Regions from separate parts of the Pseudoalteromonas sp. NZS71 genome, predicted to be linked through region 2. Evidence: predicted binding sites of a transcription regulator. Region 2 holds the regulator's gene; each other region holds the start of a gene.
The links. The regulator sigma-54, encoded in region 2, starts transcription at its own class of promoters, with help from an activator protein. The targets are predictions, from matches to a motif close to GTTGGCACGNNNNTNGNNT.

Region 1 (3,285 bases), on a different contig from region 2:
TGCGTCGGCTATCGCTAAGCCCATTTGACCAATTTGGTTTTGAGCAGGGACTAATATGTCATCTCTAAAAGCAAGTAAGCCGCCAATTTTGCCTTTAAGCTTACTTACATCAACTTCAAGCGGCACTGCTTTGCCACCATTAACGTCAAGCGTGAATTCTTTAAAGTTAGGATCGGGGTCGCCCGTCATCGAAAATAAGTTAAATGCGCCATTTTGCATAACCACTGCTTCGCCTGTGCCCATAAAAACGAGTTTTTCGCCATTTGGACCATCAAGCGTTTCAATGTCTATTAGCTCTGATAAGTCGCGTATTGCTTTATCGCGTTCGTTATAGGTAGAGCTCGCATCTGCGGCGTTATTAGTGCCATTAACTGCTGCAATATTTTGATTTAGCGTGCTAATACTTTGAATTAGTGAGTTTGCTTCATCTGAAAATATTTCGAGCTGCTCGTTCACTACACTTTTTTGATCAAGCACGATGCCCGAAAGCCTATCCATTTGATCAATTAAGCTTTGCGCATCTGTCATTACTAATGAGCGGGCAACGGTAGATGACGGCTGATTTAGCGCTTCTTGCACGTTATTAAATAAAGAGTTAATTCCAGTCGAAAGGTTGTTCGACTCTTCAGAAAAAATAGTATCAACTCGATTAGCCTCAGTAATAAACTGATCGAAAAACGATTTATTAGAAGTGTCACGATTTAGCTGTGACTGAGCAAACTCGTTTAGTAATCGGTATGTTTCGCCCCGCCCCACTTGGTTATCAACCATAGTGGTAAATTCAGTACGCTCACGTACGTAGCCTACGGTATTTACATTGGCAATATTTTTACTTGTCGTTTGCAATAGCTCCGAGCTTGCTCTAACCCCAGAACTGGCAATGTTTAATAAATTAAACGACATGTTACTCTACTCCTTGGCGGATCACGTTTGCCGCAATGTCTTTTAGCTGGCTGCTATTGAGCACATTTTTTATTTTGCTGGCATAATTTGGATCGGTTGCATAACCTGCTTTTTGTAATGAATCTAAAAAGTCATTTGGTTTTGCTGTATTTTGTAATGCTTCTTGGTAGCGTGGGTTTTGCGTTAAAAAATCAACGAAGTCGTTCACGCTATCTTTAATTGAATCGTAGGCTCTAAAGCTTGCTTGTTTTTTAACGGGTGTGCCTTGCTCAAACTCAAGCGTTACTTTGCTTGCTTTGTCGCCTTCCCAGCTTTTATCTGACTTAATATTAAATAGGTTATTTGAACTGCCGCCGTCACTTTTATTAATAATGTGTTTACCCCAACCGGTTTCAAGTGCCGCTTGTGCAACCATTACCGCAGGATTTAAACCAATTTTTTGCGCTGCAGTTTTAGCGTGTTCCCATACTGAACTTACAAACTCTTCTGCATTTTTAAATGTTGGGCTATCGGTTTTAGACTCTGGAGTATCGACTTTAGGCTCAGCAATATCGGCTTTAGTGTTATTAACGATAAGATCGGATTGCTTATTTTTTTGCTCATGAGGAAGAGCAGAACCCACTTGTGTATCGCTAAAAATATCGTTGGTTGTTCTAAGTACAGAGCCTGGCATAAAGCTTTTAGACTCAGGCGATAACTGCTGAACAATTAAATCGGCAAGGCCTAACGAGCCATTTGAAGAAAGCTCTGTTGAAAGTTGCTGGTCGTGCATTTCTTCAAAAAACTTTACGCCACTTGAATTAAATGGGCTGTCTTTATCTTCAAATGCTTCGTTAGCTTTGCGCATTCCTTTGAGCAGCATTTGCGTAAAAATAGCTTCAAATTGTGCGGCCGCTTTTTTGAGCGCAGCTTTAGAGGCATCAGTTGATGCATCGCCACTGGTTAAGGCTTCTTTACGAAGTGAATCTAAGTTGCCTAAATCAAAAAAGTTTTGTTTATCGAGGTGATTAGTTTCCATCGGCTTTTTGACACAAAATGAATAATGCAGTTAAAGATGCAAAAATTGAGCCACTACCGATAAAACAAGGAAGATAAAAATAACAAACTTAAGTTGCTGTAAATAAAAAGCCCTAATTTCAAAAATATAGGGCTTAAGTAATACGTTATTTATTGGCTTGAGTTATTTATATAACAACCAACTGTCCGTTAATTGCGCCGGCTTCTTTTAGTGCTTCTAAAATAGCCATTAAGTCGCCAGGCGCTGCGCCTACTTCGTTAATTGCGCGAACTAAATCGTCAAGGCTTACACCTGGATTAAATACAAAGGCACGAGAGTCGTCTTGGTTTACATCAATAATACTTTGCTGCGTAACAACTGTATCACCGTTTGCTAGCGGGTTTGGTTGTGACACATTTTGTTGTTCTGCAATTGTTACTGTTAAGCCACCATGAGTTATAGCGGCAGGCTGAAGCTTAACGTTTTTACCAATGACAATTGTACCAGTGCGCGAGTTAACTATAATTTTAGCGGCCATATCAGCTGGCTTAAATTCTAAGTTTTCGAGTGTCGATAAGTACGATACACGTTGGGATGCATCGCGTGGAGCTATAACACGAATAGAAACAGAATCAATTGCCTGTGCGCTATTTGGGCCAACTAAGTCATTAATTGTTTTTTCTAGGCGTTTTGCCGTTGTAAAGTCTGGGCGGTTTAAATTAAAAGTAATGTAATCGCCTTGCATAAATGGGCTTTCCACGGCGCGCTCAACTGTAGCGCCATTTGGTATACGACCAACTGTAGGGGTGTTAATTACAACCTTACTGCCATCAAGACCTTGTGCACCTAAGCCACCGACAATTAAACTACCTTGTGCAATTGCGTACACGTTACCGTCTACACCTTTTAAAAAAGTTTGTAGTAAAGTACCACCACGCAAGCTGCCTGCACTACCAATAGAAGAAACCGTAATATCTATTGTTTGTCCGGGTTTTCTAAATGCGGGTAATTCTGCATGCACCGCCACAGCGGCAACATTTTTAATTTTAGGACTTTGAGTTGAAGGTAGCGTAATACCAAAGCTGTTCAACATGCCTCTAAAACTTTGTTGTGTATATGAGTTTTGCTCGCCAGTGCCTGGCAAACCAACTACTAAGCCATAACCGACTAATTGGTTAGAGCGTACGCCTTCAACCATAGACACATCTTTTATGCGCTCAGCACTGGCAGTAAACTGCCAACCTAATAACACAACTAAACATAAAGCTTTAAGGCTATTCATGTTGTTACCCTCTAAAATGGAAACAGCGAACTGCTAAAGAAACGTGTAAGCCAACCAGGACTTTGCGCCTCTTGCGTTTGCCCTTTACCTGAGTATTGAATAC
Region 2 (3,285 bases):
ATCAAAACTTAATGGCTATTTTAGAAACGCGCAAAGAGCTAAATAAACAAACTCGAGAAGATACACTCGATAAATTATTAGATGAATTTAGCATACAACACATTCGCGATAGCCAAGGTATGGCATTATCAGGTGGCGAACGTCGTCGTGTCGAAATAGCACGTGCGCTGGCAGCAGATCCTAAATTTATATTACTGGATGAACCGTTCGCTGGTGTTGATCCAATTTCAGTATTAGATATAAAGAAAATAATAGAACATCTTAAAAATCGTGGGATTGGAGTATTAATTACCGACCATAACGTAAGAGAAACCCTTGATGTTTGTGAAAAAGCCTACATTGTTTCTCATGGGGAGCTGATTGCATCAGGTACTCCAGAACACGTATTAAATGATAAAACAGTACGCGATGTTTACTTAGGCGAGCAATTTAGGCTGTAACATTTACGCCATGTCTTTAAGCATCTGCTAGTATTAATTATAACAACATAAAAGGATTGTTAGAGATACATGAGGCAATCACTACAGCTGCGCATGGGCCAGCAACTTACAATGACTCCACAGCTGCAACAAGCTATTCGTTTGTTGCAACTCAGTACATTGGATCTCCAGCAAGAAATACAAGAAGCTCTCGACAGCAACCCGCTATTAGAGGTTGAAGAACAAGACTACTCAGAAGATGCTGCTGGCAAAAACGAGCAAAAAGCTGATACCGATGACATAACTGTTAGCGCATCTGCCGATGATGCTCCAAGCGAATACGAACAAGATAGTGGTGAAGCACTTGCGAAAGACACGCTAAGTGACGACATGGCTATGGATGTTAGCTGGGATGAGTACATGAGTGCCGCTCCTGCAGCATCATCGGGTCCAATGCCTGAAGATGAATCAATTTATCAAGGTGCCTCTACAGAGACGCTCCATGAGTATTTAATGTGGCAGTTACAATTAACGCCATTTAGCCCTACAGACGAAGCTATTGCTATTGCCATCGTAGAAGCAGTTGATGATTCAGGTATTTTAACACTAAGCTGCGAAGAGATTTTAGAAAGCTTTAATCAAGAAAACGAAGATGATAACGAAGTCGAACTTGATGAAATTGAAGCTGTATTAAAACGCATCCAACTGTTTGATCCTGTTGGTATTGCTGCACGTAGTTTACAAGAGTGTTTGTGTATTCAGCTTAATCAGTTTGATAAAGAAACACCTTACATTAATGAAACAAAAATGATTTTAACCGAGCATATTGATTTATTAGCTGCTCGTGACTATCGTACATTAATGAAGAAAACCAAGCTCAAAGAAGAAGAGCTTAAAGAAGTAATGACATTAATCCATACTCTTAGTCCTAAGCCAGCAGATACTATTGTAAGAGAAGAATCTGAGTATGTTATTCCAGACGTGTCAGTTAAAAAAATTAAAGGCCGCTGGGTTGTTGAGTTAAACCCAGATAGCATGCCTAAAATTCGTGTTAATAGCCAATACGCTGCAATGTCTCGCACTGTGAAATCGAGTGGTGACAGCCAGTTTATTCGCTCGCATTTACAAGAAGCTAAATGGTTTATTAAAAGCTTAGAAAGTAGAAACGACACACTTTTAAAAGTAACTAATTGTATTGTTAAGCAACAACAAGGCTTTTTTGAACACGGCCCTGAAGCAATGAAACCAATGGTTTTAAATGATGTTGCTGAAATGGTAGAAATGCACGAATCAACAATTTCGCGCGTAACAACTCAAAAGTATATGCATACACCCCGTGGTATATTTGAGCTTAAATACTTTTTCTCAAGCCATGTAAGCACCGAAAACGGTGGTGAATGTTCATCTACAGCAATTCGTGCACTTATCCGCAAATTAATCGCTGCAGAAAACTCAGCAAAACCATTGAGTGATAGCAAAATAGCGGATATATTGGCTGAGCAAGGAATTAAAGTAGCAAGACGTACAATCGCAAAATACCGCGAATCTCTGGCTATTCCACCGTCAAATCAACGTAAAAGCTTGATCTAAGACGCAAAAAAAAGAGGGTAATGCTTATGCAACTAAACTTAACTGGTCGTCACGTAGAATTAACCGATTCACTAAGAGACTATATTAATACCAAATTTGCGAAGCTAGAAAGACACTCTGATCATATTAATAATGTTCATGTCATTCTCGATGTAGAAAAATTAAATCAAAAAGCAGAAGCCACAATACATGTAAGTGGTGCTGAGCTATTTGCCTCTACGGAACATCAAGATATGTATGCCGCCATTGACTCGTTGATCGACAAGCTCGATCGACAAGTAATTAAACACAAAGAGAAGCTTGCTCGACACTAATATGATGAAATTAAGCTCACTTATATGCCAGGACTGCAGCAAAGCTGCGGTCCTTTTTAATAGCAAAAAAAGAATTTTAGAGTTCATTAGCGAACTTGCTCACGACAAACTTCCGTATTTACCGCAACAGGATATCCTTACTGCTTTAATGAGTAGAGAGAAACTGGGTAGTACAGGTATTGGCCGTGGCATTGCCATTCCTCATGGTCGAATGAGCGGTGCAGAAGAGCCTTTAGCTTTAGTACTCGTTAGCGAAACTCCAATAAATTTTGATGCAATAGATAATCGTCCTGTTGATATTTTTGTCGCACTCATCGTACCAGATGGCGATAACCAACAGCACTTAAAGACTCTCGCAACCATTGCTGATAAACTAAACAACAAAGATTTTTGTAAACAGTTACGCTGTGCAAAATCAGATGCTGAGCTTTACCAAGTTATTGTCGATCAATCATAGTTTTATAAAGGGTGTTAAATGGAGTTAATTATCATAAGCGGCCGTTCTGGTTCTGGAAAGTCGGTTGCTTTACGCGTTGTAGAAGATTTAGGCTATTATTGCGTAGATAATATTCCAGTTAACTTGCTTCCTTCATTAGTTCGCAGTGTGTCTGATAGCTACGATAAAATTGCTGTTAGCATTGATGTGCGAAACATCCCTAAAGAGCAAGATGAATTTAACGATATTCTTGAATACTTACCAGGCTTTGCAAATCCTACGTTATTTTATTTAGATAGCGACGATCAAACGTTGATAAAACGCTTTTCAGAAACACGCAGGTTACACCCACTATCAATTGACTCGCTGCCTCTTGATTTAGCCATCAAAAAAGAAAAAGAATTACTTGATGTATTAATCACCCGCGCCGACTTTATGATAGACACAACTGATTTAAGCGTTCACCAACTTGCAGAATCTATTCGTGAAAAGATTTTAGGTAAAAAAGATAAGCAACTAATTGTCA
Region 3 (3,285 bases), on a different contig from region 2:
ACCTGAAGTGCTGTTAAATATGGTGAGCCGTTATTTGCCTGAAAAAGCAAAAGAAACCGACGGACCTATTGTTGCCGACCCAACTAGTATTCAATTATTGGAGCTTGCGAGTAAAGTAGCACGCTCTGATGCAAGTGTAATGGTACTTGGCCCAAGTGGTTCAGGTAAGGAAGTACTCGCTCGTTATATTCATGATAAGTCGAGTCGTTGTAATGAGCCTTTTGTAGCGATTAACTGCGCGGCTATTCCTGAAAACATGCTCGAAGCCACTTTATTTGGTTACGAAAAAGGGGCTTTTACGGGCGCGATTCAAGCATGTCCGGGTAAGTTTGAGCAAGCACAGGGCGGCACTATTTTACTTGATGAAATTACTGAGATGGACTTAGGGCTACAAGCTAAGCTGTTACGCGTACTGCAAGAGCGTGAAGTTGAGCGTTTAGGGGGTCGTAAAACAATTCAGCTCGATGTACGTATTTTGGCAACCAGTAATCGTGATTTAAAAGAAGCTGTGTCTGAAAATCAGTTTAGAGAAGATTTATATTATAGGCTTAATGTTTTTCCACTAATGTGGCGTCCATTGTGCCAACGCCCTGGCGATATTATTGTATTGGCTAAGCATTTAATTGAGCGCCATATAAGTAAAAGCAAAGAGCCTATGGCGTATTTAGATAAAGCTGCCGAGCAAAAGTTACTGGCTCACGCGTGGCCTGGTAATGTGCGCGAGCTTGATAACGTTATACAGCGTGCACTTATATTGCGCACGGGTAACACAATAAACGAGCATGCTATTTTTATCGAAAACTTAGTATCTAATAACTTTGTTATGGAGCCATCATTGGCACCAGCGCAAACAGTATCGCCAACAGAATTAGCTCACGCAGATAAAGGCGTTGACAAAAGCACACTAAGCTCTGCATATTATGATGAAAAATCGCATGCCGAGGATGAGCCCAAACAAGGTTTACTTGCGGCGGATACCGGTAGCTATAAAGATGAGCTTAAAGACAAAGAGCATCGCATTATTTTAGAAACCCTTGCACGTTGCCAAGGCAAGCGTAAAGACGTTGCCGAAACGTTGGGCATAAGCCCACGAACTTTACGTTATAAACTAGCGCAAATGCGCGATTTAGGTATTTCACTTCCTGCATAACCTCCTATAAACCCTAAGTTTGCGCTACGAACTTAGGGTTGTCAAAACTCTGACTAACACAAATCAAAGTTAACCTATTGTATTTTAATGATTAATTATTTGGCATGCTTTGTGCTTTATTACTTGTAAGAGTTCACTGCGTGTCAGAGATAAATTATGAAAATTCAAAACAGTGCTGTATTTCAAGAAATGCAATCAATGGCTTTAGAAGCCGGCCGTAATAATCAAATAAATAAATTGCCGACTCAAGTTCAGCCTACTTCTACTTCCCAGTTTGGCGACATGCTAAGTGATGCACTAAATACAGTGCACGGTTTACAGCAAGATGCAGGTCAAAAAGTAAAAGCGGTTGAAATGGGTGATCGAAGTGTATCGCTTGCTGAGGCGATGATTGCTTCTCAAAAATCGTCAGTTGCTTTTGAGGCTACAGTACAGGTTCGTAATAAACTTGTTGAAGCTTATAAAGAAATCATGAACATGCCTGTTTAATTAGGTAGTGGAGAATTATTGTGGCGCAATCTAACCAATCTACAGACCTAGCACTTGCTGGTGGCGGTATTGACCAAAGTGGTGGTGATGATCAACAAGAACAAAAGTCAGGCTACTTAAGTGCTTTAAATGGTGTTGATGTATTGCGCCAAGTAACATTGGTTATAGCATTGGCTATTTGTTTAGCTATCGCGATTTTCATTATTATTTGGGCTCGTCAGCCAGATATGCGCCCATTGGGCAAAATGCAAACTGAAGAGCTGATTCAAACCCTAGACTTTTTAGATGCGCAACAAATTGAATATCAACTCGATGGCAATGTTGTATCGGTTGATGAAAGCGAATACCAAAATATTAAATTGTTAATGACCCGCGAAGGGTTAGAGCAAGGGCCAGCGTCGGGCTCTGATATAATTATGCAAGATATGGGCTTTGGTGTAAGCCAACGCTTAGAGCGCGAACGCCTAAAACATGGTCGAGAACAGCAGTTAGCACGCACCATTGAAGAACTTAACAACATTACTCGCGCTAAAGTATTGTTAGCTATTCCTAAAGAAAACGTATTTGCCCGCAGAGAGAAAAAACCATCAGCTACCGTTGTATTAACACTTAAACGTGGGCGCTCACTTGACCGTGAAGAAGTAGATTCTGTTGTTGATATGATTGCCTCGGCAGTACAGGGTTTAGAGCCTATGCGAGTTACTGTTACCGATCAAAATGGTCGATTACTAAATTCAGGTTCGCAAAGCTCATTAGCAGCACGCTCTCGTAAAGAATACGACTTAGAACGTAAGCGCGAACAAGAGTACCTTGAAAAAATAGACAGTATTTTAATACCGGTTGTAGGGCTTGCAAACTATACAGCCCAAGTTGATTTGAGCATGGACTTTAGCTCGATTGAGGAAACTCAAAAGCGTTATAACCCAGACCTACCAGCGGTTAGAAGCGAAACCACATTTGAAGAAAATAACATTGGCGGCCTAGCTGTTGGTATTCCAGGTGCGCTTACAAACCAGCCACCGTTAAATTCGAACATTCCTGAGGTTGCAGGGCAAGGTGGTGCAGGCACAGCTACATCACCAACACGCAGCCACAAAGAAGCCACGCGTAATTATGAACTCGACACTACAATTTCTCATAAGCGCCAGCAAAGTGGTGTAATACGTAGAATAAGCGTATCAGTTGCTGTTGACTACATTGCTAAAGTGGGAGAAAACGGCGAAACAACCATGACTCCACGTTCGGTAGAGGCATTGTCAAATATTCGTCGCTTACTGCAAGGTGGTGTAGGTTTTGATATGCAACGTGGTGATGCACTTGAAGTCGTAACAGTGCCGTTTGTACGTGAAGAAACAAATTTAGCAATAGAAGTGCCACTGTGGGAACAAGACTGGTTTATGAAAATAGCCCGCCTTGTATTAGGCGCCTTAGTTATCATTGTATTGATAATGGCAGTAGTAAAACCAATGCTTAAACGCTTAATTTACCCAGACGATACACTAGAAGAATACGACGAAGATGCATTAAGTTCAGGCGTAGATATTGGCGACAACACGCTTGATATGCTAAATAAAGACTTTGATTCTGCTTCGGTTGGTTTCTCAAGTGATGGTACACTGCAGTTACCGGATTTACATGGCGACGAA

Region 1: flgJ (flagellar assembly peptidoglycan hydrolase FlgJ) is a predicted target of sigma-54. The motif match lies at 1,958-1,976, and genes of this name have one in related genera.
Region 3: fliE (flagellar hook-basal body complex protein FliE) is a predicted target of sigma-54. The motif match lies at 1,249-1,267, and genes of this name have one in related genera.

Annotation. Positions count from the first base shown of each region.
Region 1 covers NZ_JADYWS010000002.1:171,565-174,849, reverse strand. Annotated here, with positions in the region: gene flgK (flagellar hook-associated protein FlgK) at 1-903, opposite strand, end outside; gene flgJ (flagellar assembly peptidoglycan hydrolase FlgJ) at 905-1,921, opposite strand; gene I6E85_RS01880 (flagellar basal body P-ring protein FlgI) at 2,088-3,182, opposite strand; gene flgH (flagellar basal body L-ring protein FlgH) at 3,194-3,285, opposite strand, start outside.
Region 2 covers NZ_JADYWS010000008.1:145,766-149,050, forward strand. Annotated here, with positions in the region: gene lptB (LPS export ABC transporter ATP-binding protein) at 1-440, shown strand, start outside; gene I6E85_RS07410 (RNA polymerase factor sigma-54) at 510-2,009, shown strand; gene hpf (ribosome hibernation promoting factor) at 2,036-2,323, shown strand; gene ptsN (PTS IIA-like nitrogen regulatory protein PtsN) at 2,328-2,780, shown strand; gene rapZ (RNase adapter RapZ) at 2,799-3,285, shown strand, end outside.
Region 3 covers NZ_JADYWS010000002.1:188,148-191,432, forward strand. Annotated here, with positions in the region: gene I6E85_RS01945 (sigma-54 dependent transcriptional regulator) at 1-1,150, shown strand, start outside; gene fliE (flagellar hook-basal body complex protein FliE) at 1,307-1,639, shown strand; gene fliF (flagellar basal-body MS-ring/collar protein FliF) at 1,660-3,285, shown strand, end outside.